3 regions of the Streptomyces sp. NPDC060232 genome follow, and region 3 is predicted to be linked to each of the others. Evidence: predicted binding sites of a transcription regulator. Region 3 holds the regulator's gene; each other region holds the start of a gene.
What was found. Region 3 encodes HrcA, which represses chaperone genes, less so after heat shock. Its sites were predicted from a motif close to TTNGCACTCNGNNNNNCNGAGTGCNAA; they were not measured.
Positions count from the first base shown of each region.

Region 1: groL (chaperonin GroEL) is a predicted target of HrcA. The motif match lies at 6,823-6,849, and genes of this name have one in related genera.
Region 2: groES (co-chaperone GroES) is a predicted target of HrcA. The motif match lies at 4,083-4,109, and genes of this name have one in related genera.

Region 1 is NZ_JBHXAG010000018.1:97,821-107,301, reverse strand. Features, by position in the region: gene ACFWFZ_RS24715 (extracellular solute-binding protein) at 1-257, shown strand, start outside; gene ACFWFZ_RS24710 (DUF3263 domain-containing protein) at 301-537, shown strand; gene otsB (trehalose-phosphatase) at 649-1,497, shown strand; gene ACFWFZ_RS24700 (trehalose-6-phosphate synthase) at 1,632-3,086, opposite strand; gene ACFWFZ_RS24695 (glucosyl-3-phosphoglycerate synthase) at 3,134-4,111, opposite strand; SAM riboswitch class I at 4,297-4,454, shown strand; gene thrC (threonine synthase) at 4,472-5,746, shown strand; gene ACFWFZ_RS24685 (MoaD/ThiS family protein) at 5,783-6,061, shown strand; gene ACFWFZ_RS24680 (cold-shock protein) at 6,457-6,663, shown strand; gene groL (chaperonin GroEL) at 6,981-8,603, shown strand; gene ACFWFZ_RS24670 (Uma2 family endonuclease) at 8,693-9,190, opposite strand.
Region 2 is NZ_JBHXAG010000003.1:250,703-260,183, reverse strand. Features, by position in the region: gene ACFWFZ_RS07455 (MOSC domain-containing protein) at 1-199, shown strand, start outside; gene ACFWFZ_RS07450 (SDR family NAD(P)-dependent oxidoreductase) at 231-1,004, shown strand; gene ACFWFZ_RS07445 (ester cyclase) at 1,111-1,821, shown strand; gene groL (chaperonin GroEL) at 1,891-3,519, opposite strand; gene groES (co-chaperone GroES) at 3,631-3,939, opposite strand; gene ACFWFZ_RS07430 (FtsW/RodA/SpoVE family cell cycle protein) at 4,501-5,895, shown strand; gene ACFWFZ_RS07425 (polysaccharide deacetylase family protein) at 6,116-6,985, opposite strand; gene ACFWFZ_RS07420 (polysaccharide deacetylase family protein) at 7,000-7,956, opposite strand; gene ACFWFZ_RS07415 (methyltransferase domain-containing protein) at 8,064-9,260, shown strand; gene ACFWFZ_RS07410 (hypothetical protein) at 9,328-9,481, opposite strand, start outside.
Region 3 is NZ_JBHXAG010000007.1:43,412-52,892, reverse strand. Features, by position in the region: gene lepA (translation elongation factor 4) at 1-1,307, shown strand, start outside; gene ACFWFZ_RS12745 (AMP-dependent synthetase/ligase) at 1,543-3,435, shown strand; gene hemW (radical SAM family heme chaperone HemW) at 3,584-4,816, shown strand; gene ACFWFZ_RS12735 (Uma2 family endonuclease) at 4,899-5,495, shown strand; gene ACFWFZ_RS12730 (DUF3097 domain-containing protein) at 5,473-6,282, opposite strand; gene ACFWFZ_RS12725 (MBL fold metallo-hydrolase) at 6,317-7,036, opposite strand; gene hrcA (heat-inducible transcriptional repressor HrcA) at 7,190-8,206, shown strand; gene dnaJ (molecular chaperone DnaJ) at 8,207-9,346, shown strand.

The DNA.
Region 1 (9,481 bases), on a different contig from region 3:
ACAAGTACGACCTGCTGCCGGCCACCACCAGCGGCTACCAGGCGAAGCAGGCCGCCACGAGCGGTCCGGCGCTCCAGCTGAGGCCCTTCCTGGCGGCGCTGCCCAGCTCGCGCCTGTACCCGGTCGGCAAGAAGTCCTGGGCGGGCGTCAGCGAGGACATCAAGCAGAACATCGGCAAGACCGTCCAGCCCGGCGGACAGCCCGCCAAGGTGCTGGAGGACATCGCCACGGCGGCCCGCGCGGCGGACCCGCGCTGACCCGGCGCCGCTCTCTGTCGGAGGGCGGCGTTAATCTGGCGGTATGACGGACGAGGGGCAGCTGACGGCCACGGAGGCCGCGGTGCTCGCGTACGAGGCACGCACCTGGCCGGGGCCCGGAGCCAAGGAACGGGCCATACGGGAAGGGCTGGGGATGACCCCCGTCCGCTACTACCAGCTGCTCAACGCGCTCATGGACGACCCGCGGGCGCTGGCCCACGCCCCGGGCACCGTCAACCGGCTGCGCAGGATCCGCGAAGCCCAGCGGGCCCGGCGATGAGCAGGGCGATCAGCTCGGCGTCCAGTCCGGCGTCCAGTCCGGCGTCCAGTCCGGCGATCAGCTCGGTGGGAGCCGTAGCCGTCGCCCCGCCGGGCCGTTAGGGTCGTGCGTATGGGGAGCCATCCGCACGACCTGCCGATGCCCGTCACCGCAGCCGGACGCGAGGGACTCGAAGCCCTCCTCCGCGCACCCCGCCGGTCCGTGGTCGCCCTGGACTTCGACGGCACCCTCGCCGACATCGTCCCGGACCCGGACCAGGCACGGGCACATCCCGAAGCCGTTCCCGCCCTCTCGGCGCTCGCCCCCGCGGTGGACTCGGTGGCCGTGATCACCGGGCGGCCCGCGGGCGTCGCCGTCCGCTACGGGGGCTTCGCCGGGGTGCCCGGACTGGAACACCTCGTCGTCCTCGGCCACTACGGCGCCGAGCGGTGGGACGCCGTGACCGGCCTGGTCCGCGCCCCCGCCGAGCACCCCGGGGTGGCGGCCGTACGGGCCGAGCTGCCCGGATTCCTCGACTCGATCGGGGCCTGGCGCGGCACCTGGATCGAGGAGAAGGGCCGGGCGCTCGCCGTCCACACCCGGCGCGCCGAGGACCCGGCGGCGGCCTTCGCTGCGCTGCGGGAGCCCCTGACCGAGCTGGCCGCCCGGCACGGGCTGATGGTCGAGCCGGGACGGGCGGTCCTGGAGCTGCGGCCCCCGGGCATGGACAAGGGCGTCGCCCTGACGGAGTTCCTGGCGGAGCGGGACGCCGAGACGGTGCTCTACGCCGGGGACGACCTGGGCGACCTCGCCGCCTACTCGGCCGTCGAGAAGCGCAGGGCCGAGGGGCTGCCGGGGCTGCTGGTGTGCAGCGGCTCGGCGGAGGTCCCCGAACTCGCCGCCCGAGCCGATCTGGTCCTGCCCGGACCGGGCGCCGTCGCCGCCTTCCTGGCCTCCCTGGCCTCCGCCCTGCGGGGCTGACCGCCCGCTGCCGGGCGCGGCGCCGTTGCCGGGACGCCGTCCCAGGACCCGGTCCTCAAGCGCCGGACGGCTGGAAGATCCCAGCCCCGCCGGCGATCGAGGCGCGGGGTCCGGGGCAGCGCCCCGGCAGGGGATCAGGCCAAGGCTGCGAGCTGGGCCTTGAACCAGGCCGACGGGGGAAGGGCCGTCGCGGCCGCCGCCAGGCGCTTGGTGCGTTGCGCACGCTCGGCGTCCGGCATGGACAGCGCCGCGTGCAGCGCCTCCGCCGTCTGCGACACGTCGTACGGGTTCACCGTCAACGCGTCCTCGCGGAGCTCCTCGTACGCCCCCGCCCCCCTCGACAGCACCACCGCGCACCCCGCCTCCGACACCACCGGGATCTCCTTCGCCACCAGGTTCATCCCGTCCCGCACCGGATTCACCAGCGCCACGTCCGCCATCCGGTAGACCGCCAGCGACCGCGCGAAGTCGTCCTTCACCGACACCAGCACCGGCTGCCAGTCCTCCGCGGCGAACTCCGCGTTGATCTCCGCCGCCAGCTCCGAGACGGCCGCCGTGTAGTCCCTGTACACCTTCAGATCCTGCCGGGACGGGTACGCCGAGGCCAGATGCACCACCCGGCCGCGCCACTCGGGGTGGACCGTCAGCAGCTCCCGGTAGGCCAGCAGGCCCCTCAGGATGTTCTTCGACAGCTCCGTGCGGTCCACGCGGGCGATCGTCTTGCGGCCCGCGACCTCCGCCCGCAGCTCCGCCAGCTTCGCGTCCACCTCCGGCCGTTGCGCGAGCGCCCGCAGATCGTCGGCGTCCACGCCCAGCGGGTACACGGCCACCTCGGTCCGCTTGTGCCGCACCGGACCCGCCGGGTTCTTCTGGACGTACCTCGCCTTCGACGGCTCCACCCCGGTCGCGAACTTCGGCTCGGCGATGCCCCGTTCGTCGTCCAGGTGCGTGCCGTCCAGGAAGGCCTGCGCCCAGGACCAGGTGTGGAAGCCGACCACGTCCGCGCCGAGCATCCCCCACACCAGCTCGCTGCGGATGTCGTCGGGCAGCATGTCCAGGAACTCCCGCGACGCCCACGGGGTGTGCGTGAAATGCGCGATCCGCAGGTCCGGACGCAGTTCCCGCAGCTGCCCCGGGACCAGCGCCAGGTGGTAGTCCTGCACCAGTACGCGGGCCCCCTGCGCCGCCTCCTCGGCGAGGGCGCGCGTGAAGGCCCCGTTGTACGCCACGTACGCGTCCCACCGGCGCCGGAACTCCGCGTCGAAGACCGGCTCGCGCGGCACGTCGTACAGGTGGTGGTGGGTGAACCACAGCACCGAGTTCGCGATGCCGTTGTACGCGTCGTCGTACATCGTGGGATCGATGTCCAGCATCCGGACGCCCGGCTCGGAGACGTCCCGCCGGACCGCCTCCCGGTCCGCGTCCGACAGCGCCGCGCAGATCCACAGCGCACCCGGCTGCTCCGCGAGGGCCGCCGAGAGTCCGGAGACGAGACCGCCCCCGCCGCGCCGGGCGCTGAGGGTGCCGTCGTCGGAGAGGGCGTAGGAGAGCGGGCCGCGGTTCGCCGCGACGAGTACCTGAGAAGCCATGCCGCGAACCTAGCCCGGCCCGCGCTCGCTCAAACGTGTGGACACGGTCACGCGACGTGGCGCCGGCCGTACTCCTGCACGCCCAGCATCGGCGGCCGCTCCTCGGTGTCCACCGCGTACGTCCGCGGTACGAAGCCCTCCGGCCCGCGCTCGAACTGCGTCAGCTCCGGCCGTACGAGGTGCCCGCGCGAGAGCCGTACCTGCGCCGTCCGATAGATCGCCGCGGCCATCCGGCCGAGCGCCTGGCCGTCCTGGTGCCGGTGCAGCCGTACGCCCACGTCCACCTGGGCCAGTGCGTCCAGTCCGACGGTGTGCAGCGCGTCGACCAGCAGGCCCAGCTCGACGCCGTAGCCGACGGGGAAGGGCAGCCGCTCCAGCAGGGAGCGCCGTACGGCGTACTCGCCGCCCAGCGGCTGGACGAAGCCGGCCAGCTGCGGCCAGTGGAGGTTCAGCAGCGGGCGGGCGACCAGCTCGGTGACCCGGCCGCCCTGGCCGGGGGTCTTGCCGGAGGCGAGCCCGTCGAACTCCGTGCCGAGCGGGCGGTCGTACATCGCCTTGACGAACTGCACGCCGGGGTCGGTCAGGAGCGGGCCGACGATGCCGGAGACGAAGGAGGCGGAGAAGTCCCGCAGGTCGGCGTCGACGAAGCAGACGACGTCCCCGCCGGTGACCAGCAGCGAGCGCCACAGCACCTCGCCCTTGCCGGGCAGCGCCGGGATCCGCGGCAGGATCTCGTCGCGGTGCACCACCCGGGCGCCGGCCTTCGCCGCGACCTCGGCGGTCCGGTCGGCCGAGCCCGAGTCGACCACGACCAGCTCGTCCACGAGGGGGACCGGAAGTCCCTCGATCAGCTCACGCCGGATCACCTCGACGATCGCGCCGACCGTCGCCTCCTCGTCCAGCGCGGGCAGCACCACGCTGACCGTGGTCCCGGCCGCCCGTTTGAGGTCGAGCAGCTGGTCGAGCGGTCGGTCGGCGGCGGACCAGGAGCGGTCGGCCAGCCAGCGCTCCACCTCTTCCAGCACTCTCAGCACTCCCTGCGTGTCGGCGATATCGGCCTTTATGTGATCCATCTCGCGGTTCGGACGGCTGTCTCAACCGCCCGGCCCTTCGGTTACAGTCTTGAACAACGCGAAGGACCACCGCATGCCGGGGTCCCCCGCGTACAAACGCACCGGCGCGCCGCAGAGCGCGTGTGCCGGTGCCATACCGCTCATCCAGAGGGGCAGAGGGACACGGCCCGTTGAAGCCCCGGCAACCCTCCAGTCGGTTCTCGCGATTGCGCAGCAGCGCTCGTCAGCGAGGTCCCCGGCTAGGGAAGGTGCCAATTCCGTCTCATGGCGAAATGCGCCATGGGGAAGATGAGGAGAAAGGGCCTCGCCATCATGGCTGCACAGACTGTCGCCACCTCTGTCGATCTCGGACCTGCCACCGGCCTTTCCTGTCGCGAGTGCGGTACCCGCTTCGAACTCGGTCCCATCTTCGCGTGCGCCGAGTGCTTCGGACCGCTGGAAGTCGCCTACGAGCTCCCGACCGGCGACGCCGAGGCCCTGCGCGCCGCGATCGAGGCCGGCCCCGCCAACATCTGGCGTTACGCGCCGCTGCTGCCCGTCCCCGCCGACGTGGCGTCCAAGCCCAGCCTGAACCCCGGCTTCACCAAGCTCGTCGACGCGGCGAACCTGGCCAAGGAGCTGGGCGTCACCGGCAAGCTCTACGTCAAGGACGACTCCGGCAACCCGACGCACTCCTTCAAGGACCGCGTCGTGGCCATCGCCGTCGAGGCCGCCCGCGCCTTCGGCTTCACCACCCTGTCCTGCTCCTCCACCGGCAACCTGGCCGGCGCCGTCGGCGCCGCGGCCGCCCGGGCCGGCTTCCGCTCCTGCGTGTTCATCCCGCACGACCTGGAGCAGGGCAAGGTCGTCATGGCCGGTGTGTACGGCGGCGACCTCGTCGGCATCGAGGGCAACTACGACGACGTCAACCGCTTCTGCTCCGAGCTCATCGGCGACCCGCTGGGCGAGGGCTGGGGCTTCGTCAACGTCAACCTGCGCCCGTACTACGGCGAGGGCTCCAAGACCCTGGCGTACGAGATCTGCGAGCAGCTCGGCTGGCAGCTGCCCGACCAGATCGTCATCCCGATCGCGTCCGGCTCGCAGCTGACGAAGATCGACAAGGGTCTGCAGGAGCTGATCAGGCTCGGTCTCGTCGAGGACAGGCCGTACAAGATCTTCGGTGCCCAGGCCGAGGGCTGCTCGCCGGTGTCGACCGCCTTCAAGGCCGGTCACGACGTGGTCCGCCCGCAGAAGCCGAACACCATCGCCAAGTCGCTGGCCATCGGCAACCCGGCGGACGGCCCGTACGTCCTGGACATCGCGCGCCGCACCGGCGGCTTCGTCGAGGACGTCAACGACGAGCAGGTCGTCGAGGCCATCAAGATCCTCGCGCAGACCGAGGGCATCTTCGCCGAGACCGCGGGCGGCGTGACCGTCGGCGTGACGAAGAAGCTCATCGAGAACGGGCAGCTCGACCCGGCGCTGACCACCGTCGTCCTCAACACCGGCGACGGCCTCAAGACCCTGGAGGCGGTGGCCGCGGACAGCGGACAGACCGCCACCATCCGCCCCAGCCTGGACGCGTTCCGCGCCGCCGGCCTGGCCTGACCACCCTCCCCGCACTACCGGAAAGGCAGTAGCGCCATGAGCGTCAACGTCCGCATCCCCACCATCCTGCGCACCTACACCGGCGGTCAGGCCGAGGTCCCGGCCGAGGGTGCGACCCTCGCCGAGGTCATCGAGTCCCTGGAGAAGAACCACCCGGGCATCGCCGCGCGCGTCCTGGACGACCAGGGCAAGCTCCGCCGCTTCGTGAACGTCTACGTCAACGACGACGACGTGCGCTTCGAGGGCGGGCTGGAGGCGGTGACGCCGGACGGCGCCGGCGTCTCGATCATCCCGGCGGTCGCGGGCGGCTGCTGACCCGGCTGACCCCGGGCGAGAAAGCGTAATTCCCCCCTCCACTAAAAGCGGAGGGGGGAATTCTGCTTGATTGGGCACGGTAGAGTTGGGGAAGTCCCCTCCGCTGGACTTGCCCGCTGCATATGAACGGGTCGCGTGAGGGTCGACATCGGGCCAATGTGCGGGTGCGGTATGGGGCTTTGGCGAGATATGTCAGGCCCGAGTTGCCCTGGAACATGCCAAATTTTCACTCTATTTCAATGTTTCTCGGTGTCCAGATTTCTCGTCGGATTGACCTGTTGCAGACAGCACTCGCGCAGATACATTCAGCCTCGGTCGATGCGTTCCGACGCAAGTTCTGACCCGGGAACGCGAAGTGCGTTCCCGCGCAAGGGCCGGTAATAGGGGAGTTAGGCATGGCTCAGGGCACCGTCAAGTGGTTCAACGCGGAGAAGGGCTACGGCTTCATCGCGGTCGACGGTGGTGCGGATGTGTTCGTCCACTACAGCGCCATCCAGATGGACGGGTACCGCACCCTTGAAGAGGGTCAGCGGGTCGAGTTCGAGATCTCGCAGGGCCAGAAGGGTCCGCAGGCGGACATGGTCAAGCTCGCGCTCGGCTAGTCCCGGAGCATCGACCACCGACGCTCGGTCTTCCGTCGAAGACCCGGAAGGCCTACGAGGGGCCCACATCCCGGACACGGGATGTGGGCCCCTCGCGTGTCACCAGGGCCTTTGGTGAAGCCGCTTGCACTCTCGGGGGTCGAGTGCTAATCATTGGCGTTAGCACTCTACGAGTGAGAGTGCTACTGAAACGAGGACCGGGTCGGTGAGGCCCGCAGGGTCCGGTGGGAAGGAACCACCGGGCACGCAGGCCGTCCGTCGCGGGCGCGGGCGCGGTCCTGGGAGCAATCCACCGCTGTCCGGGAGGACCACTTCAGATGGCCAAGATCATTGCGTTCGACGAGGAGGCCCGCCGCGGCCTCGAGCGAGGCATGAACCAGCTCGCCGACGCCGTCAAGGTCACCCTTGGCCCCAAGGGTCGCAACGTCGTCCTTGAGAAGAAGTGGGGCGCCCCCACGATCACCAACGATGGTGTGTCCATCGCCAAGGAGATCGAGCTCGAGGACCCGTACGAGAAGATCGGCGCCGAGCTGGTCAAGGAAGTCGCCAAGAAGACGGACGACGTCGCCGGCGACGGTACGACCACCGCCACGGTCCTGGCCCAGGCACTCGTCCGCGAGGGCCTGCGCAACGTGGCCGCCGGTGCCAACCCGATGGCCCTCAAGCGTGGTATCGAGAAGGCCGTCGAGGCCGTCTCCGCCGCCCTGCTCGCCCAGGCCAAGGATGTCGAGACCAAGGAGCAGATCGCTTCGACGGCCTCCATCTCCGCCGCCGACACCCAGATCGGCGAGCTCATCGCCGAGGCCATGGACAAGGTCGGCAAGGAAGGCGTCATCACCGTCGAGGAGTCCCAGACCTTCGGTCTGGAGCTGGAGCTCACCGAGGGTATGCGCTTCGACAAGGGCTACATCTCGGCGTACTTCGCCACCGACATGGAGCGCATGGAGTCGTCCCTCGACGACCCGTACATCCTGATCGTCAACTCCAAGATCGGCTCGGTCAAGGACCTGCTGCCGCTCCTGGAGAAGGTCATGCAGTCCGGCAAGCCGCTGCTGATCATCGCCGAGGACGTCGAGGGCGAGGCACTGTCGACCCTGGTCGTCAACAAGATCCGCGGCACCTTCAAGTCCGTCGCCGTCAAGGCCCCGGGCTTCGGCGACCGCCGCAAGGCCATGCTCGGTGACATCGCCATCCTCACGGGCGGCACGGTCATCTCCGAGGAGGTCGGCCTCAAGCTGGAGAACGCCGGTCTCGACCTGCTCGGCCGCGCCCGCAAGGTCGTCATCACCAAGGACGAGACCACCATCGTCGACGGTGCCGGTGACAGCGACCAGGTCCAGGGTCGCGTCAACCAGATCCGCGCCGAGATCGAGAACTCCGACTCGGACTACGACCGCGAGAAGCTCCAGGAGCGCCTCGCGAAGCTGGCCGGCGGCGTGGCCGTCATCAAGGCCGGTGCCGCGACCGAGGTCGAGCTCAAGGAGCGCAAGCACCGCATCGAGGACGCCGTTCGCAACGCGAAGGCGGCCGTCGAGGAGGGCATCGTCGCCGGTGGTGGCGTGGCCCTGCTGCAGGCCTCCGCGGTCTTCGAGAAGCTGGAGCTCGAGGGTGACGAGGCGACCGGCGCCAACGCCGTGAAGCTCGCCCTGGAGGCCCCGCTCAAGCAGATCGCCGTCAACGGTGGTCTTGAGGGCGGCGTCGTCGTCGAGAAGGTGCGCAACCTTCCGATCGGCCACGGCCTGAACGCCGCGACCGGCGAGTACGTCGACATGATCGCCGAGGGCATCATCGACCCGGCGAAGGTCACGCGCTCCGCGCTGCAGAACGCCGCGTCGATCGCCGCGCTGTTCCTGACCACCGAGGCCGTCATCGCCGACAAGCCCGAGAAGGCCGGTGCCCCCGCGGGCGGCGGCATGCCGGGCGGTGACATGGACTTCTGATCGACCTGTTAGTCGATCGGCTGTTCTCGAACGAGGGCGGCACCCCCGCGGGGGTGCCGCCCTCGGGCGTTCCCGGGCCCTCCTGACCCTCAGAATCCGGTGGTGTCGATCGCGAAGTCGAACGGCGCCGGGACGTGCAGCGGCTCACCGAAGGACACCGTCGTGCGGGCGCGGTACCCGTGGGGCGACGGGTCGTGGAAACAGGTGATCTCCGAGTCCTGCATGTCGACGACCAGGTAGACGGGGACGAGGCGCCCGTAGACGTCGAGCTTCTCGTTCCAGTCGGCGTCCTTGGTGGAGACGGACGTGAACTCTCCCACCAGGGAGAGCGCCGCTCCATCCGCGTGCAGCCCGTCCCCTTCGAAGGCTTCCTCCTCCGCGACGTACAGATCGGGTCCGTAGCCGCGCTCTGCCGATGGGAACCGGAAGAGGAAGGGGGAGGTGTCCGCGAAACAGCCGTCGGGTACATGTGACTGGAGCTGCTCACGCAGCAGGCGCATGGGGCGGGAGTATCGGAGCCTGGAAAACGGTGACACGACGATCTTCCCCCGGATGAGCTCGGCCTTGAAGCCGTCTGGCGTGTCCATCTCCGCGACCGTGCGCAGAAGGTCCTCGAAGGCTGGTGGCGCCGACAACGCATCTATGGGTGTGGCCCGCTCGATCATGATCGTCACCGTATTCCTCCGGATGGCGTGCAGCGCTGAGCCCGTGCCTCGTTTCAGGCTAGTGCCGCGGCCGGGGCCCCGCCCGGCCCTCGGAGTGGTCTCCCCCGATCGGGCGGTGAAAACCGCTGGCCGGGGTGGGTGGGGGCGTGTGACCGTACGGCCATGGGGAACTCCGTCGCTCATCCCGTGCTGCGCACCGCCGATTCCGCCGAG
Region 2 (9,481 bases), on a different contig from region 3:
GGTCTCCCCCGGCGACCCCATCGAGATCATCCACCGGCCGGACCACGACGTGACGGTCCAGCTGTGGTTCCGCGCCTTCACCACGGAGCGCGCCCTGCTGCCGCGCACCCGGGCCGCGGGGACGGCGATGGAGCCGGAGGCGCACGAGAAGGTGCGCCAGTACGTGGAGAAGTACGGGGCCGGGGCCGGGGCGCGATAACGCTGTCATCCGAGGCGGCTAGGTTGCGCCTATGACGACTGCGTTGATTACGGGATCCACGGCGGGCATCGGCGCCGCCTTCGCCCGGCGGCTGGCCGCCCAGGGGCACAACCTCGTGCTGGTGGCGCGCGACACCAAGCGGCTCGGCGAGCAGGCCACGGAGCTGCACGACCTGCACGGCATCGAGGCCGACGTACTGGCCGCCGACCTCTCCACGGACGCGGGCATCGCTGCGGTGGAGAAGCGCCTCGGCGACCGTACGCACCCGGTCGACCTGCTGGTCAACAACGCCGGCTTCGGCAACAAGGGCCGCTACCTCGAGGTCTCCATGGCCGACGAGCTGACCATGCTCAAGGTCCACGTCGAGGCGGTGCTGCGGCTGACCTCGGCGGCTGCGGAGTCGATGCGCTCGCGCGGCCGCGGTGGCGTGATCAACGTGGCCTCGGTGGCCGCCTTCGTACCCCGCGGTACGTACGGGGCCAGCAAGGCCTGGGTCGTGCAGTTCACCCAGGGAGCGGCGCGGGACATGGCGGGGTCGGGGGTCCGGCTGATGGCGCTGTGCCCCGGCTTCGTGCGGACGGAGTTCCACCAGCGCGCCGGCATGGTCACGGACAGCATCCCCGGCTGGATGTGGCTGGACGCCGACAAGCTGGTGGCTGCGGCGCTGGCGGACCTGGCGCGCGGGAAGACGGTGTCGATCCCGGACCCGCGGTACAAGGCGCTGATGGGCGTGGTGAAACTGGCGCCGCGCGGGCTGCTGGGCGGGGTGTCCTCGCGGACGGGCCGCAAGTACGGGCCCCAGTAGCGCTCGTGACCCGTCGGTAAGCCTCCGTCGGGGTCCCACTGAAACCGCCAAACTGCCTAAGCCTCCCTAAACTGGACATGTCCCATCTCCAGCGGGAGGCGACGCGATGACATTCGTACAGGTGATCGATTATGAGACCACGCGGTTCGATGAGATGAACGCGCTCATCGACCGCTGGGCGGAACAGAGCAGCGGGAGGCGCACCGCCACGCACACGATGATCGGCCAGGACCGCGAGGCCAAGAACCACTTCGTGGACATGGTGGAGTTCGACTCGTACGAGGAGGCGATGAAGAACTCTCAGCTCCCTGAGACGGACCGGATGTTCCAGGAGATGGTGGCCCTCTGCGAGGGAATGCCGAAGTTCATGAACCTCGACGTGGTCCGCGACGAACACCTCAACAAGCAGCTCTGCAACCGGGTGTTCCAGGACGTCGCCACGGCCGGCGACATGAGCGTCCTCGACAAGTGCTTCGCGACGAACTACATCGACCACGACGCCAGCAAGGAGGAGCCCACCGTCATCGGACGCGAGGGCATGCGCTCCGACATGGAGACGTGGCGCGCCGCCTTCGACATGACCTTCGAACCGATCGCCCAGGTGGCCGAGGGCGACATGGTCACGACCGTGTGGAACTGGCGCGGCACCCACAAGGGAGAGTTCATGGGGGTCGCACCGACCGGGAAGACGTACGAGATGTCCGGAACCACGACCTTCCGATGCCAGGGCGGAGAGATCATCGAGGGCTGGTGGCACTACAACCCCGGCGCCCTGCAGCGCCAGATGGGTGGAACCGCATCGCCCCACGCGGCCTAGGGAGCGCCCGCACACGGGGAAGGCCCCGCTCCGCACGGCTGCGGAACGGGGCCTTCGACGTCGAGCGGGTCAGTGGCTGTGGCCGTGACCGTGGCCGTGACCGGCGTCGCCCTCGTCCTCCGCCGGCTTCTCGACGACCAGGGTCTCGGTCGTGAGCAGCAGGGAGGCGATGGAAGCGGCGTTCTCCAGCGCGGAACGGGTGACCTTCACCGGGTCGATGACGCCGGCCTTGACCAGGTCGCCGTACTCGCCGGTGGCGGCGTTGAAGCCCTGGCCCTTGTCGAGCTCGGAGACCTTCGAGGTGATGACGTAGCCCTCAAGGCCCGCGTTCTCGGCGATCCAGCGCAGCGGCTCGACGGCGGCGCGGCGCACGACCGCGACACCGGTGGCCTCGTCGCCCGACAGGCCGAGGTTGCCCTCAAGGACCTTGACGGCGTGGACGAGCGCGGAGCCACCGCCGGAGACGATGCCCTCCTCGACCGCGGCGCGGGTCGCGGAGATGGCGTCCTCAAGACGGTGCTTCTTCTCCTTGAGCTCCACCTCGGTGGCGGCGCCGACCTTGATGACGCAGACGCCGCCGGCGAGCTTCGCCAGGCGCTCCTGCAGCTTCTCGCGGTCCCAGTCGGAGTCCGTGGACTCGATCTCGGCCTTGATCTGGTTGACGCGACCGAGGACTTCCTCGTGGCTGCCGCCACCGTCGACGATGGTCGTGTCGTCCTTGGAGATGGTGACGCGGCGGGCGGAGCCCAGTACGTCCAGACCGGCCTGGTCGAGCTTGAGGCCGACCTCCTCGGCGATGACGGTGGCACCGGTGAGGGTGGCCATGTCCTGCAGCATCGCCTTGCGGCGGTCACCGAAGCCCGGGGCCTTGACGGCCACCGCGTTGAAGGTGCCGCGGATCTTGTTGACGACGAGGGTGGAGAGCGCCTCGCCCTCGACGTCCTCGGCGATGATCAGCAGCGGCTTGGAGCCACCCGCCTGGATGACCTTCTCCAGCAGCGGCAGGAGGTCCTGGATGGAGGAGATCTTGCCCTGGTTGATCAGGATGTACGGGTCGTCGAGGACGGCCTCCATACGCTCCTGGTCGGAGACCATGTACGGGGAGAGGTAGCCCTTGTCGAAGGCCATGCCCTCGGTGAACTCCAGCTCCAGGCCGAAGGTGTTGGACTCCTCGACGGTGATGACACCGTCCTTGCCGACCTTGTCCATCGCCTCGGCGATGAGCTCGCCGACCTGGGCGTCCTGCGCGGAGAGCGCGGCCACGGCAGCGATGTCGGACTTGTCCTCGATCGGGCGGGCGGTCGCGAGGAGCTCCTCGGAGACGGCCTTGACCGCGGCGTCGATGCCCTTCTTCAGGGCGGCCGGGGAAGCACCCGCGGCGACGTTGCGCAGACCCTCGCGGACCAGCGCCTGGGCCAGCACGGTGGCGGTGGTGGTGCCGTCACCCGCGATGTCGTTGGTCTTGGTCGCCACCTCCTTCACGAGCTGCGCGCCCAGGTTCTCGTACGGGTCGTCCAGCTCGACCTCGCGGGCGATGGTGACACCGTCGTTGGTGATGGTGGGGGCGCCGAACTTCTTGTCGATGACGACGTTGCGGCCCTTGGGGCCGATCGTCACCTTGACCGTGTCGGCAAGCTTGTTGACGCCGCGCTCGAGGGCGCGACGGGCGTCCTCGTCGAACTTCAGGATCTTCGCCATGGGAGCGGTTCAGCCCTCTCGAAAACTCGGTTTAACGGGCTGCGCCCCTCGCCGCCCGGCAATCAGCGGGGTGACCAGGGGCGCAGCTCAAAGCAGTGCTGTGAAGCGAAATTACTTCTCGACGATCGCGAGCACGTCGCGAGCCGAGAGGACGAGGTACTCCTCGCCGCTGTACTTCACTTCGGTGCCGCCGTACTTGCTGTACAGCACGATGTCGCCGACGCTGACGTCCAGCGGGAGACGCTGGCCGTCCTCGAAGCGACCCGGGCCAACCGCGAGGACGACGCCCTCCTGGGGCTTCTCCTTCGCGGTGTCCGGGATGACCAGGCCGGAGGCCGTGGTCTGCTCGGCGTCGAGCGGCTGGACCACAATGCGGTCCTCAAGCGGCTTGATGGCAACCTTGGAGCTGGCGGTCGTCACGATCCGACCTCCCCCTTCGGAGATCCGGGGTTAACTGTCTGAGGTGGCGACCAGGTCGATCCGTCGTCGCGGGTGCCGGACCTGCCTGTCGCTGTGTTGGCACTCACCGGGGGCGAGTGCCAGGTGCGAGACTATTCCGGTGATTAGCACTCGGTCAAGCGGAGTGCCAATTCCCGCGGTCCGGGCGTTGCGCGGATCCCCTGCGGGGCGCCTCGCAGGCAGCTCGGCCGACCGGCTTCCCTGACGCATCGACGGCACCCGGCCGGCACCGCTCCCGCGCGGGTCGCGCGGGTGATCGGGGGCGTGCGGGTGTGCCTGTCCGGCGGCCGGGTGCGGTTCACGACACTCCCGTCGGAGGTTCGGAAGGAACCTTGGGGAGGACATCAACGTCGTAGACGATATGAAGATAAAGCGCCTCATTGCCGAGCAGATCGGACCCAAAGCTTCCGCCAGCCCCGGCGAACCAGGCGCCTCCACGGGCACGAGACCCCGTCCGCGCTCCGCGCTCGCGACGCCTTCCCCGTACGCCCCGTCCGCCCCCAAGGACGTCGGCGGCATCCCGTGCGCGGACTGAGGCCCCTGGCGGCGGCGGGCGTCCGCCGCCGCACCGAGGCGCTGCTCCTCGTCTTCGTCATCGCCATCGCCGTCTTCGGGCACGCGGCCGCGGGCCTCGCGATGAACGGCGAGCTCCCGCCCAACCTCGCCGGCTTCACCATCAGCATGACGCTGCTGTCGCTGGTGGGGCACTTGGGCGTACGCCGCTTCGCGGCCTACGCGGACCCGCTGGTCTTCCCGCTCGCCATGCTGCTGACCGGGCTGGGGCTGGTGCTGATCCACCGGCTCGACCAGGGCTACATCGAGCGGTGGAACTCGGACGCCAACGCCCCGGGCCAGCTCCTGTGGACGGTGGTCGGCGTCGCCGCCTGCATCGCGGTGCTGGCCCTGCTGCGCGACCACCGGCTGCTCCAGCGGTTCATCTACATCACGATGGCGGTCGCGCTGGTGCTGCTGATCGCGCCGGCGTTCTTCGGCGCGGACACGTACGGCGCCAAGCGGTGGATCATCCTCTTCGGCTTCTCGGTCCAGCCCGGCGAGTTCGTGAAGATCATGATCGCGATCTTCTTCGCCGGCTACCTGGTCATCCACCGCGACTCCCTCGCCCTGACGGGCCGCAGGTTCCTCGGCATGCGACTGCCCCCGATGCGCCAGCTCGGACCCATCGTCACGGTGTGGATCCTCTCGATGCTGGTGCTGGTCTTCGAGCGGGACCTGGGTACGTCGCTGATCTTCTTCGGCGTCTTCGTGGTGATGCTGTACGTCGCCACCGAGCGCACCGGCTGGATCGTGTGCGGCGTGCTCATGGCCTCGGTCGGGGCCTTCGTGGTCGGCTCGACGGAGCCGCACGTCAAGGCGCGCGTGGCGGCCTGGCTGAACCCGCTCTCCGTCTACTGGGACACCCCTCCCCCGGGCGTCACCTCGGACCAGTCGGCGCAGGCGCTGTTCAGCTTCGGCACCGGCGGCATCTCGGGGACCGGCCTCGGCATGGGCCACCCCGAGCTGATCAAGTTCGCCGGCCGCAGCGACTTCATCCTCACGACGGTGGGTGAGGAACTCGGCCTGGCCGGGGTCATGGCCGTACTGATCCTCTACGCGCTCCTCGTGCAGCGCGGGCTGCGGATGGCACTCGGCGCCCGCGACCCCTTCGGCAAGCTGCTGGCGGTGGGCCTGGCCTCGGCGCTGGCGCTCCAGGTCTTCGTGGTCGCCGGAGGCGTCACGGGCCTGATCCCCCTCACGGGCAAGGCCCTGCCCTTCCTGGCCAAGGGCGGCTCGTCCCTCCTGGCCAACTGGGTCATGGTCGCCCTCCTCCTCCGCATCAGCGACAGCGCGGAACGCCAACGCGAGGCCGACGCCCGAGGCCCGGCGGAAACCACGATCACCCCGGTGATGGGGGTGTAGGGGCGGAGGCGGGGAGGAGGCGGAGAGGAGACGAAGAGGCACGGGGTGGCTTCGGGAGCGGTGTCCGTGCTGGGCGGTATCAGAGACGTCCTGGGGGTTTCCCGTCAGTCCCATCGTCTGTCCGTGTCGGGCCGGCCCCTCAAGGGCGCTCGTTCCTCGCACCCCCGCCGCGCCTTCCGGTCCCTCCCCAGCAGCTCCCGCCCCCGGAGCCCCCGCGTCCCTACAGGTAGTCCTCCAGGCGCCCTATGCGGTAGCCCTGTTCCTGGATGCGCTGGAGCATGCGGGCCGTCATCTGGGTTTCCGTCGCGCCCTTGAGTTCGGACGGGCCGCGGAAGTGGGCCAGGATGATGTCGCCGGGCTGGAGGGCGGAGCCCTGGGCGTACTGGAAGTTGTTGATCTGCATCGACACCCGCCACAGCAGGACCGACGAGACACCGCACTCCGAGGCTGCCCGGAGGGTGTCGTCGTTGTAGTTGCCGAAGGGCGGACGGAAGAGCGGCGGGCGTTGGCCGAAGCGCTTTTCCAGCCGGTCCTGCTGGCCGCATATCTCCTTCTTCTGCGCCTCGAAGGAGAGGGTCCTCAGGTTCGGGTGGGTCAGCGTGTGGTTGTTCACCGTGCTCGCCGAGCCGTTGTCGCGGAGCTTCTCGAAGTGCCCGTAGTCCGACGAGGCCACGCTGTCCGTGAGGAACATGCTGATCGGCAGCTTGAGGTCGGCCGCCATCTTGAGGAACTCGGGGTCCTTCTCGGCGCCGTCGTCGAAGGTCAGGAAGACCACCTTCTCCCCGGCCGGCATGGGTATTCGGTCTATCACCGGGACCTTGCCGGGGGCCGCCTTGGGGATCTGCGGCTTCTGGGCGGGCTTGGGTGCGTACTGGACGGGGGCCGTCAGGCCCCACTTCCTGTACGCCTCGTCGGAAGCGCCTCCCTGCGCGCCCCCGGAGGCCGGCACCGGAGCCGACGCCGACGCGGACGGCGTCTGCGACGGCTCCTGTGTGGCCTTGCGGCCCAGCCGTTCGGTGGGGACCACGCGCTCCCCGCACCCCGTCAGCGAGAGCGCGAGCGCGCCGGCCGCCAGCGTTCCGGCTACCAACCGGCGCGCATACCTCACAAGTAGTCCTCCAGGCGAGCCACGGCATAGCCCTTGTCCGTGACGGTCTTCATGACATGACGGATCATGTCAGGCATCGTGCCCTTCCAGTCCTCCTTGCCCCGGAAGTGCGTGAGGATGATGTCACCGGGGTGCAGGTCGCGGTCCCACTCTCGGTAGTCCATGCGGTTCGTGAACGCCTCGGCGTTCCACAGCGGGACGGCCTTGATGCCGCAGGACTTCGCCGCCTTGAGGGTGTCGTCGTTGTAGTTGCCGTACGGCGGCCGGAAGAGGGTAGGCCGCTTGCCGAACGTCTTCTGGATGGTGTCCTGCTGGCCGCAGATCTCCTGGCGCTGCTGCTCGTACGACAGCCCGGGCATGTAGCGGTGGTTGAGGGTGTGGTTGTTCAGGGTGACGCCCGCGGCCTGCATCTGCTTGAAGTACGGGTAGTTGTCCTTCACCAGGTAGTCGCTGAGGAAGGCCGTGTACGGGATCTTCAGCTCCTGCATCATCTTCAGGAACTCGGGGTCCTTCTCCGAGCCGTCGTCGATGGTCAGGAAGACGACCTTGTCCTCGGTGGGCACGGTGGTGAAGACCGGGGGCAGTTCGTCCTCTTCGTGGTTCCACACCTCGAAGCCGTCGCGCGTCTCGATGTCGGGCTTCTCCTTCGGCGCCGCGGGTGCGGCGAGCGGCACCTTGCGCAGCCCCCACTTCTTCGCCGCGGCGACGCGCGCCTGCTGCAGCGCCTTGGCCTTCTCGGCGGCGCTGAGCGCACCCGCGGCGCCCGCCTCCGAACCCTTGGCCGCCTTCGCCTTCTCGGCCTTGTCCGGCCCGCCCGACTCCCCGGAGCCGCAGGCCGTGCCGAGGGCTGCCACCAGCAGGGCGGCCACGGCCACCCCGAACCGGCCGCGCGGACCCGCCGCGTACCGGTGACCCAGTTGCGTCTTATCTTCCCTTTGTCCGACTAGCTGCATAGCTGCGCATCCTGGCACCCGACACGCGGGCTTCCGGGACGACACCGCGCACCGGGCTGCGACGTTCCTCCGACCGGCCCACACACCCCGTCGCCGACAATGGACCCGTGACCCCCGAAGACTTCGCCGCCCTCCTCACCCCCGAGGGCCGCGCCCTCCTCGACTCGCTCCGCGACCACGACCCCGCCCAGGAGCTGGCCGTGGCCACCCGGCTGCGCCGCGAGCACCCCGCGGGGCTGGTCTCCGCGGCCCTCGGGCAGGCCCGGCTGCGACAGCGCGCGGTGGCGAAGTTCGGGGCCGAGGACGCCTTCCGGATGTACTTCACCCCCGGCGGCGGCGAGATGGCCACGCGCGCGTCGGTGGCCTCGTACCGGGCCGAGCGGCTCGCGGCCCTCGGCGTACGCAGCCTCGCGGACCTGTGCTGCGGCATCGGCGGGGACGCCCTCGCCCTGGCCCGCCTGGGCATCCGGGTCCTCGCGGTGGACCGCGACCCGCTGACGGCCGCCGTCGCGCGCGCCAACGCCGAGGCGCTGGGCCTGGCGGACCTGATCGAGGTCCGGGAGGCCGACGTGACGGAGGTGGACACCTCGGGCTACGACGCGGTCTTCATCGACCCGGCCCGGCGCGGGGGCCGGGGGCGGATCTTCGATCCGGAGTCCTACTCGCCGCCGCTGTCGTGGGCCGTGGAGACGGCCCGCGCGGCGAAGTACGCCGCCGTCAAGATCGCCCCCGGGATCCCGCACGAGGCGGTCCCCGCGGAGGCCGAGGCCGAGTGGATCTCCGACCAGGGGGACGTCAAGGAGGCCGTGCTCTGGTTCGGCACCGCCCCCGGGACGGTGCGCGCCACCCTGCTCCCCGGGCCCCGCGAGCTGCACACCGCCGATCCGCTGCCCGATCCGGAGGCCGGGCCGGTGGGCCGCTGGCTCTACGAGCCCGACGGCGCCGTGATCCGCGCCCACCTGGTCGCCGAGGTCGCCGAGCAGCTGGACGGTCGGCTCATCGACCCGACCATCGCCTACATCACCGCGGACGAGCTGCGCGCGACGCCGTACGCGACGGCGTACGAGATCACCGACGTGCTGCCCTTCGGCCTGAAGAAGCTGAAGGCCCTGCTGCGTGAGCGCGGGATCGGGATCCTGACCGTGAAGAAGCGCGGTTCGGCGATCGAGCCCGAGGAGCTGCGCAAGAAGGTCAAGCCGCAGGGCCCGAACTCGGCGACCGTCTTCCTGACCCGGGTGGCGGGCGCCCCCTCGATGCTGATCGGCGCCCCGGCCGTGCCGCCTGCGGCGACGCCCGGGCGGTGACATGCCGGGCCGGGCCGGGCGGCGGGAGGCCGCCCGTCCGGCTGACCGCCCCGTGCGGCTCGGCCGGCTACGCCCCGTCGACCTCCACCGACTCGAAGCGCCAGCGGTGGACCGCGCGCGCGATCAGGTCGGCGGCCGGCTCGGGCAGTTCGGGCAGGTCCGTCGCGAGGCCCTCGGCCGCCTCCCACCAGGTCATCACGAGCACCCGGTCCTGCGGTGCC
Region 3 (9,481 bases):
GCGTGGACGCGCTGCTGGACAAGGTCGTCGCCACCGTCCCGGCCCCGGTCGGCGTCAAGGACGCCCCCGCCCGCGCGATGATCTTCGACTCGGTCTACGACTCGTACCGAGGCGTCGTCACCTACGTCCGTGTGGTCGACGGCCAGCTCAACAAGCGCGAGCGCATCCGGATGATGTCCACCGGCGCCACCCACGAGCTGCTGGAGATCGGTGTCTCCTCCCCGGAGATGACCCCGGCCGACGGCATCGGCGTCGGCGAGGTGGGCTACATCATCACCGGCGTGAAGGACGTCCGCCAGTCCAAGGTCGGTGACACCATCACCAGCCTGCACAACGGTGCGACCGAGGCGCTCGGCGGCTACAAGGACCCGAAGCCGATGGTCTTCTCGGGCCTCTACCCGCTCGACGGCTCCGACTACCCGGACCTGCGCGAGGCCCTGGACAAGCTCCAGCTCAACGACGCCGCGCTGGTCTACGAGCCCGAGACCTCCGCGGCCCTCGGCTTCGGCTTCCGCGTCGGCTTCCTCGGCCTGCTCCACCTGGACGTGGTCCGCGAGCGCCTGGAGCGCGAGTTCGGCCTCGACCTGATCGCCACCGCGCCCAACGTGGTCTACCGGGTCGTCCTTGAGGACGGCAAGGAAGTCACCGTCACCAACCCGAGCGAATTCCCCGAAGGCAAGATCAAGGACGTCTTCGAGCCGGTCGTCCGGGCCACCGTGCTCGCCCCGACCGAGTTCATCGGCGCGATCATGGAGCTGTGCCAGCAGCGCCGCGGCACGCTCCTCGGCATGGACTACCTCTCCGAGGACCGCGTCGAGATCCGCTACACCCTCCCGCTCGCCGAGATCGTCTTCGACTTCTTCGACCAGCTGAAGTCCAAGACGCGCGGCTACGCCTCCCTCGACTACGAGCCCACCGGCGAGCAGGCCTCCAGCCTGGTCAAGGTCGACATCCTGCTGCACGGCGACAAGGTCGACGCCTTCTCCGCCGTCTGCCACAAGGACGCCGCCTACGCCTACGGCGTGCGCCTCGTCGCCAAGCTGCGCGAGCTCATCCCGCGGCAGGCCTTCGAGGTGCCGATCCAGGCGGCCGTCGGCTCGCGCGTCATCGCCCGCGAGACCATCCGCGCCATCCGCAAGGACGTCCTCGCCAAGTGCTACGGCGGTGACATCTCCCGTAAGCGGAAGCTGCTGGAGAAGCAGAAGGAAGGCAAGAAGCGCATGAAGATGGTCGGCTCCGTGGAGGTCCCGCAGGAGGCCTTCATCGCCGTCCTCTCCAGTGACGAGTCCGGCGCCAAGAAGAAGTAGCCACCTCTCCGTCACCCGGCGTACACAGGCCCCCGCGCAATGGCGAGGGGGCCTGTTTCGTTATGAAGCGGCCGCTCGCCAACTCTTACGCGCACGCCGGACGCGCTCTAGTCTGATCACTGCTCGACGGTTACTCGCCAGTTTAAGAAGTCAACGGCTGCAAACCCGCCAGTCCCAAGCGCCCCCAGCGCCCCACGCCCACGCACTGCCCGCGTGGTTCGGTCCGGAGGATGTCGTGAGCGACACACAGACCTATCTCGAGAACCGCCCGCCCACGGTGGCGGTGCTCTTCCGTGAGCGCGTCGCCGCGACGCCGAACGACGAGGCCTACCGGTACCCGGTGCCCGCGGCCGGCGGTCAGGGCGCCGCGGACGACTGGAAGTCGCTGAGCTGGAGCCAGGCGGCCGAGCGGGTCTACGCCATCGCCGCCGGACTGCTCTCCCTCGGCCTCGAAACGGAAGAGCGCGTCGCGCTCGCCTCCAACACCCGGGTCGAGTGGATCCTGTCCGACCTCGGCGTGATGTGCGCGGGCGGCGCGGTCACCACGATCTACCCCAGCACCAACGCGGACGAGTCGGCGTTCATCCTCGCGGACTCCGAGAGCCGGGTCCTCATCGCCGAGGACGCCGCGCAGCTGGCGAAGGCCCGCGAGCGCCGCGCCGACCTGCCGAAGCTGCGCCACGTCGTGGTCCTGGAGGCCGCCGACGCGGTCGCCTCCGAGGGCGACCCGGAGGGCTGGGTGCTCTCGCTGGCCGACCTGGAGGCGAGAGGCAGGGAGTACCTCGCCAAGCACCCCGAGTCCGTCGACGAGCGCATCGCGTCCATCACCCCCGAGCAGCTCGCCACCCTCATCTACACCTCCGGCACCACGGGCCGCCCCAAGGGCGTCCGGCTGCCGCACGACAACTGGTCGTACATGGCCAAGGCCATGGTCGCCACCGGGCTGATCGGCAAGAATGACGTCCAGTACCTGTGGCTGCCGCTGGCCCACGTCTTCGGCAAGGTGCTGACCTCCGGGCAGATCGAGGCCGGGCACGTCACCGCGGTCGACGGCCGCATCGACAAGATCATCGAGAACCTGCCGGTCGTACAGCCGACGTACATGGCGGCCGTCCCGCGCATCTTCGAGAAGGTCTACAACGGCGTGGCCGCCAAGGCCCGGGCCGCCGGCGGCGCCAAGTACAAGATCTTCCAGTGGTCCGTCGGCGTCGCCCGCGAGTACGCCAAGGTCACGCAGGACAACTTCCGCCGCACCGGGCGCGCGACAGCCCCCTTCGCGCTCACCACCAAGCACAAGGTCGCCGACGCGCTCGTCTACTCCAAGCTCCGCGACGCCTTCGGCGGCAGGCTGCGGGCCGCCGTCTCCGGCGCGTCCGCCCTGGCCCCCGAGATCGGCTTCTTCTTCTCCGGCGCGGGCGTCCACATCCTGGAGGGCTACGGCCTGACCGAGTCCAGCGCCGCCTCCTTCGTCAACCCGGGCGAGGCCTACCGCACCGGCACGGTCGGCAAGCCGCTCCCCGGCACCGAGGTCCGCATCGCCGACGACGGCGAGGTCCTGCTGCGCGGCCCCGGCATCATGCAGGGCTACCACGGGCAGCCGGACAAGACCGCAGAGGTCCTGGAGTCCGACGGCTGGCTGCACACCGGCGACATCGGAGAGCTGTCGGCCGACGGCTACCTGCGCATCACCGACCGCAAGAAGGACCTGATCAAGACCTCGGGCGGCAAGTACGTCGCCCCGGCGGAGATCGAAGGCCAGTTCAAGGCGATCTGCCCGTACGTGTCGACCATCGTCGTGCACGGCGCCGACCGGAACTTCTGCTCGGCACTGATCGCGCTCGACGAGCCGTCGATCCTGACCTGGGCGGCCGAGAACGGGCTGGAGGGCCGGACGTACAAGGAGGTCCTGGCGGCGCCGGAGACCAACCGGCTCATCGAGACCTACGTCCAGACCCTGAACGAGGGCCTCCAGCGCTGGCAGACGGTCAAGAAGTTCCGGATCCTGCCGCGCGACCTGGACGTCGAGCACGGCGACCTCACGCCCAGCCTGAAGCTGAAGCGGCCGGTCGTCGAGCGTGAGTTCAAGCACCTGATCGAGGAGATGTACGAAGGCTCCCGCGAGGCGTAGCGCCTGCCGCGGGCCCGGCGGGGCGGGGCGACCGGGCAGCCCCGCACACCCCCTTCTCCGGCTCCGCCCCGGACCCCGCGCCTCGAACGCCGGCGGGGCCGGACGGGCGCGGGGCCGGAAGCCGTGCCGGGTGCGGGATGATGGGGGTATGCCTTCCGCACTCCCCGACGGTGAACCCATGCCCGAAGACGGCTCGCTGCCGTCGCATGCCCTGGCGGGCGCGGGGGAGCGGCCGCTCGGGTTCTACCTGCACGTCCCGTACTGCGCCACGCGCTGCGGGTACTGCGACTTCAACACCTACACGGCCACCGAGCTGCGGGGCACCGGAGGCGTGCTCGCCTCCCGCGAGAACTACGCCGACACCCTGATCGACGAGGTCCGCCTCGCGCGGAAGGTCCTCGGCGACGACCCGCGGCCCGTCCGCACTGTCTTCGTCGGCGGCGGCACGCCGACGCTGCTGCCCGCCGCCGACCTCGTACGGATGCTCGCGGCGATCCGGGACGAGTTCGGCCTGGCCGACGACGCCGAGATCACCACGGAGGCCAACCCGGAGTCCGTGGACCCGGCGTACCTGGCCGAGCTGCGCGCGGGGGGCTTCAACCGGATCTCCTTCGGCATGCAGAGCGCCAAGCAGCACGTCCTGAAGGTCCTGGACCGCACCCACACGCCCGGGCGCCCCGAGGCGTGCGTCGCCGAGGCGCGCGCGGCGGGCTTCGAGCACGTCAACCTCGACCTGATCTACGGCACGCCCGGTGAGAGTGACCAGGACTGGCGGGACTCCCTCGCCGCCGCCCTCGGGGCCGGCCCCGACCACGTCAGCGCCTACGCGCTGATCGTCGAGGAGGGCACGCAGCTGGCCCGCCGGATCCGCCGCGGCGAGGTCCCCATGACCGACGACGACGTCCACGCCGACCGCTACCTGATCGCCGACGAGGTCATGGCCCAGGCCGGCTACTCCTGGTACGAGGTGTCGAACTGGGCCACCTCGGAAGCCGGACGCTGCCTGCACAACGAGCTGTACTGGCGCGGCGCCGACTGGTGGGGCGCCGGGCCGGGCGCCCACTCGCACGTGGGCGGGGTGCGCTGGTGGAACGTCAAGCACCCCGGGGCCTACGCCGCGGCCCTCACCGAGGGCCGCTCCCCGGGCGCGGGGCGCGAGCTGCTCTCGGAGGAGGACCGCCGCGTGGAGCGGATCCTGCTGGAGCTGCGCCTCGTGGACGGCGTGCCGCTGGCCCTGCTCGCCCCGGCCGGCCTCGCGGCGTCCCGCAGGGCCCTCGCTGACGGCCTCCTGGAGCCGGGCCCCTACGAGGCCGGGCGGGGCGTGCTGACTCTGCGCGGCCGGCTGCTGGCCGACGCCGTGGTCCGCGACCTGGTCGACTGATCACCCGGCGGAGTGAATACCCCCGGATCCTTGTCCGGACTGCCTACGCTGTCCCTAGGCTGCCGCCGACAGCACGCGGCGGATGTGGAGGACCACGGAGATGACCGCTGTGGACGAGCGTGGGATGGCCAAGTTCTTCGAGGGGTTCCAGCCTCCCGACGGAGTCAAGGCCGAGCTCCTCCGGGGGGAAATCGTGATGATGGCCGGCCCCGATCTGGTGCACAACCTGATCGTGGAGGACGTGCAGGATCAGATTCCGCGCAAGCGGTGGGCGCGCCTTCAGACCCAGGACGTCGACATCGTCGACGAGGCGAGCGAACCCGTGCCCGATCTGGTGGTCCTGGATCGCGAGGCGCAGCCGGGGTCGGGCCGTCTCCTGCCCTCGCAGCTGATCACGCTGGTGGTGGAGGTCGTCTCCAAGACCAGCGTCGACCGCGACTACGTGGTCAAGCGCTCCGTCTACGCCGCGGGCCGGGTGCCCGCCTACCTGATCATCGACCCCATCGTCGCGCAGTGCGTCCTGCTGACGATCCCGGCCGGCAGGGGTGACGACGCCGACTACCGCTCCCAGAGGGTCTCGAAGTTCGGTGAGCCGCTGCCGCTGGAACTGCTCGGCATCGAGCTGGACACGAGCGACTTCGGAACCTTCGAGGGTGTCAGGCCCCACCGTCACCCGTGACGAAGTCGATGAGCTCCTCCACGCGGCCCAGCAGGGTCGGCTCCAGGTCCTTGTAGGAGCGCACCCGGGACAGGATGTGCTGCCAGGCGGCCCCGGTGTTCTCCGGCCAGCCCAGCGCCCTGCAGACGCCCGTCTTCCAGTCCTGGCCGCGCGGGACGGCCGGCCACGCCGGGATGCCCAGCGCGGACGGCTTCACCGCCTGCCAGACGTCCACGTACGGGTGGCCCACCACCAGCACGTCCGGCGAGGTCACCGAGGCGGCGATACGGGACTCCTTCGAGCCCGGCACCAGATGGTCCACCAGCACCCCCAGCCGGGCGTCCGGCGCCGGACCGAACTCCGCCACCACCGCCGGGAGGTCGTCGACGCCCTCCAGATACTCGACCACCACGCCCTCGATGCGCAGGTCGTCGCCCCAGACCCGCTCCACCAGCTCGGCGTCGTGCCGGCCCTCGACGTAGATCCGGCCCGCCCGGGCCACCCGTGCCCGCGCACCGGGGACGGCGATCGACCCCGACGCCGTACGGGCCGGTGCCGACGGCCCCCGGGGCGGGCGGACCAGGGTGACCACCGCGCCGTCCAGCAGGAAGCCCCGCGGCTCCATCGGGAACACCCGGCGCTTGCCGAAGCGGTCCTCCAGGGTCACGGTGCCCGCCTCGCAGGCCACCACCGCGCCGCAGAAGTCCGTACCCGCCACCTCGACCACCAGGTCCGGTTCCGCGGCGACCTCCGGCACGGCCTTGGGGCGCTTCCACTGCGGGGTCAGGTCGGGGGAGTACTCGCGCATCCGGCCGACACTAGGAGAGCCGCGCGCCCGCCGTCTACGACACGCCGGAACGGGCCGCCAGTGTGGCGCGTTGCGCACGCACGAACTCCGCGGTGACCACCGCTCCGTGACCCGGCACGTACAGCGCGTCCTCACCGCCCAGCGACAGCAGCCGGTCCAGGGCGGCGGGCCACTGCCGCGGCATTGCGTCCGGGCCAGCCAGCGGCTCGCCCGACTCCTCGACCAGGTCCCCGCAGAACACCGTCTCGCGTTCGCCCGGGACGAAGACGGCCAGGTCGTGCCCGGTGTGCCCGGGCCCCACGTTGGCCAGCAGCACCTGTACCCCGCCCAGCTCCAGCGTCCACTCGCCCGACACCGCATGGCCGGGCAGCACCAGCAGGTCCACCGCCTCGGCGGCCTCCTCCTCCGCGAGCCCGTGCCGCACCGCGTCCCCGCGCAGCTCCTCGCGGCCCGACGCGAGGAGCAGGTCCAGCCCGACCGCCCCGAAGACCTCGGCCCCCGCGAAGGCGGACGCGCCCAGTACGTGATCGAAATGCCCGTGGGTGAATGCGATATGGGTCACGCTCCGGCCCGTCAGCCGCTCTGCCTCCGCCCGTACCCGAGCGCCCTCGCGCACACTCGAACCGGGGTCGATCAGAAGGACGGACTCGTCCCCCACCACCAGCCCCACCGTGCAGTCCCACACCGGCAGACGCCGCCGGCCGGCCCGTCCGGTGAGCCGTTCCCAGCCCGCCTCTTCCCAACGCACGTCCATGCCGCGACGCTACCCTGGCGGGCCTCCCTTGCCAGGGTCTTACTGCCCGGCCGTACACTGAGCGGGGGATTCCTGGCACTCGAACGTACAGAGTGCCAACGAACGCCAGAACACGGCAGAACACGGCAACGGATCACGCTGGAGGTGTGCGCGATGCTCAGCGAACGCAGACTCGAAGTGCTGCGCGCCATCGTCCAGGACTACGTCGGGACGGAGGAGCCGGTCGGCTCCAAGGCGCTCACCGAGCGGCACCGGCTGGGCGTCTCGCCCGCCACCGTGCGCAACGACATGGCGGTGCTGGAGGAAGAGGGCTACATCGCCCAGCCCCACACCAGCGCCGGCCGGATCCCCACCGACAAGGGCTACCGCCTCTTCGTCGACAAGCTGGCGGGGGTCAAGCCGCTGTCGACGCCCGAGCGCCGGGCCATCCAGAACTTCCTCGACGGAGCCGTCGACCTCGACGACGTCGTCGGCCGTACGGTGCGGCTGCTCGCGCAGCTCACCCGGCAGGTCGCGGTCGTCCAGTACCCGAGCCTGACCCGGTCGACCGTCCGGCATGTGGAGCTGCTCTCGCTCGCCCCCGCGCGCCTGATGCTCGTACTGATCACGGACACCGGACGCGTCGAGCAGCGGCTCGTCGACTGCCCGAGCCCCTTCGGCGAGGCCTCGCTCGCCGACCTGCGGGCCCGGCTCAACAGCAGGGTCGTCGGCCGGCGCTTCACCGACGTGCCCCCGCTCGTCCAGGACCTCCCGGAGTCCTTCGAGGCCGACGACCGCGGCACGGTCTCCACCGTGCTGTCGACCCTCCTCGAAACCCTGGTCGAGGAGGCGGAGGAGCGGCTGATGATCGGCGGTACCGCCAACCTCACCCGCTTCGGACACGATTTCCCCCTGACGATCAGGCCGGTGCTGGAGGCGCTGGAGGAGCAGGTCGTGCTCCTCAAGCTGCTCGGCGAGGCCAACGAGTCGGGGATGGCCGTAAGGATCGGGCACGAGAACGCCTACGAGGGGCTCAACTCCACGTCGGTCGTCTCGGTCGGTTACGGTTCGGGCGGCGAAACGGTCGCCAAACTCGGCGTGGTCGGACCGACCCGCATGGACTACCCCGGAACGATGGGAGCGGTACGCGCAGTGGCACGTTACGTCGGACAGATCCTGGCGGAGTCGTAAGTGGCCACGGACTACTACGCCGTCCTCGGCGTACGCCGCGACGCATCGCAGGACGAGATCAAGAAGGCCTTCCGGCGCCTCGCGCGTGAACTCCACCCGGACGTCAATCCGGACCCGAAGACGCAGGAGCGCTTCAAGGAGATCAACGCGGCCTACGAGGTGCTCTCGGACCCGCAGAAGAAGCAGGTCTACGACCTCGGCGGCGACCCGCTGTCGTCCTCGGGCGGCGGCGGTGGGGCCGGCGGCTTCGGTGCGGGCGGCTTCGGCAACTTCTCCGACATCATGGACGCCTTCTTCGGCCAGGCCTCGCAGCGCGGCCCGCGCTCGCGGACCCGCCGCGGCCAGGACGCCATGATCCGCCTCGACCTGGAGCTGGACGAGGCGGCCTTCGGGACGACCAAGGACATCCAGGTCGACACGGCCGTCGTCTGCACCACCTGCTCCGGCGAGGGCGCCGCCCCCGGCACCTCGGCGCAGACGTGTGACATGTGCCGCGGCCGCGGTGAGGTCTCGCAGGTCACCCGGTCCTTCCTGGGCCAGGTCATGACCTCGCGCCCCTGCCCGCAGTGCCAGGGCTTCGGCACCGTCGTCCCGACCCCGTGCCACGAGTGCGCGGGCGACGGCCGGGTCCGCTCCCGCCGCAGCCTGACGGTCAAGATCCCGGCCGGTGTCGAGAACGGCACCCGGATCCAGCTCGCGGGCGAGGGCGAGGTCGGCCCCGGCGGCGGTCCCGCCGGCGACCTTTACGTGGAGATCCACGAGCTGGCGCACCCGACCTTCCAGCGGCGCGGGGACGACCTGCACTGCACGGTCACCATCCCCATGACGGCGGCCGCACTGGGCACCAAATGCCCGCTGGAGACGCTCGACGGCCTGGAGGAGATCGACATCCGGCCCGGCACCGGGTCCGGCCAGGCGATCCCGCTGCACGGGCGCGGCGTCACACACCTGCGCGGCGGCGGGCGCGGCGACCTGATCGTCCACGTCGAGGTCACCACCCCGACCAAGCTGGACGCCCAGCAGGAGGAGCTGTTGCGCCAGCTGGCGAAGCTGCGCGGCGAGGAGCGGCCCATGGGCCAGTTCGCGCCGGGCCAGCAGGGCCTGTTCAGCCGCCTGAAGGACGCGTTCAACGGTCGCTGACCGAAGGACGGAAACCGCTTCGAGCCCGGCCCGGGGATCCTCCGGCCGGGCTCTTCGCGTGGCTGCCGGAGCCGCCGGCGGGCCCGCCGGGAAGCGGACTATGCCAGGCGAATGCGGTGATTCGGCCCCATGGGC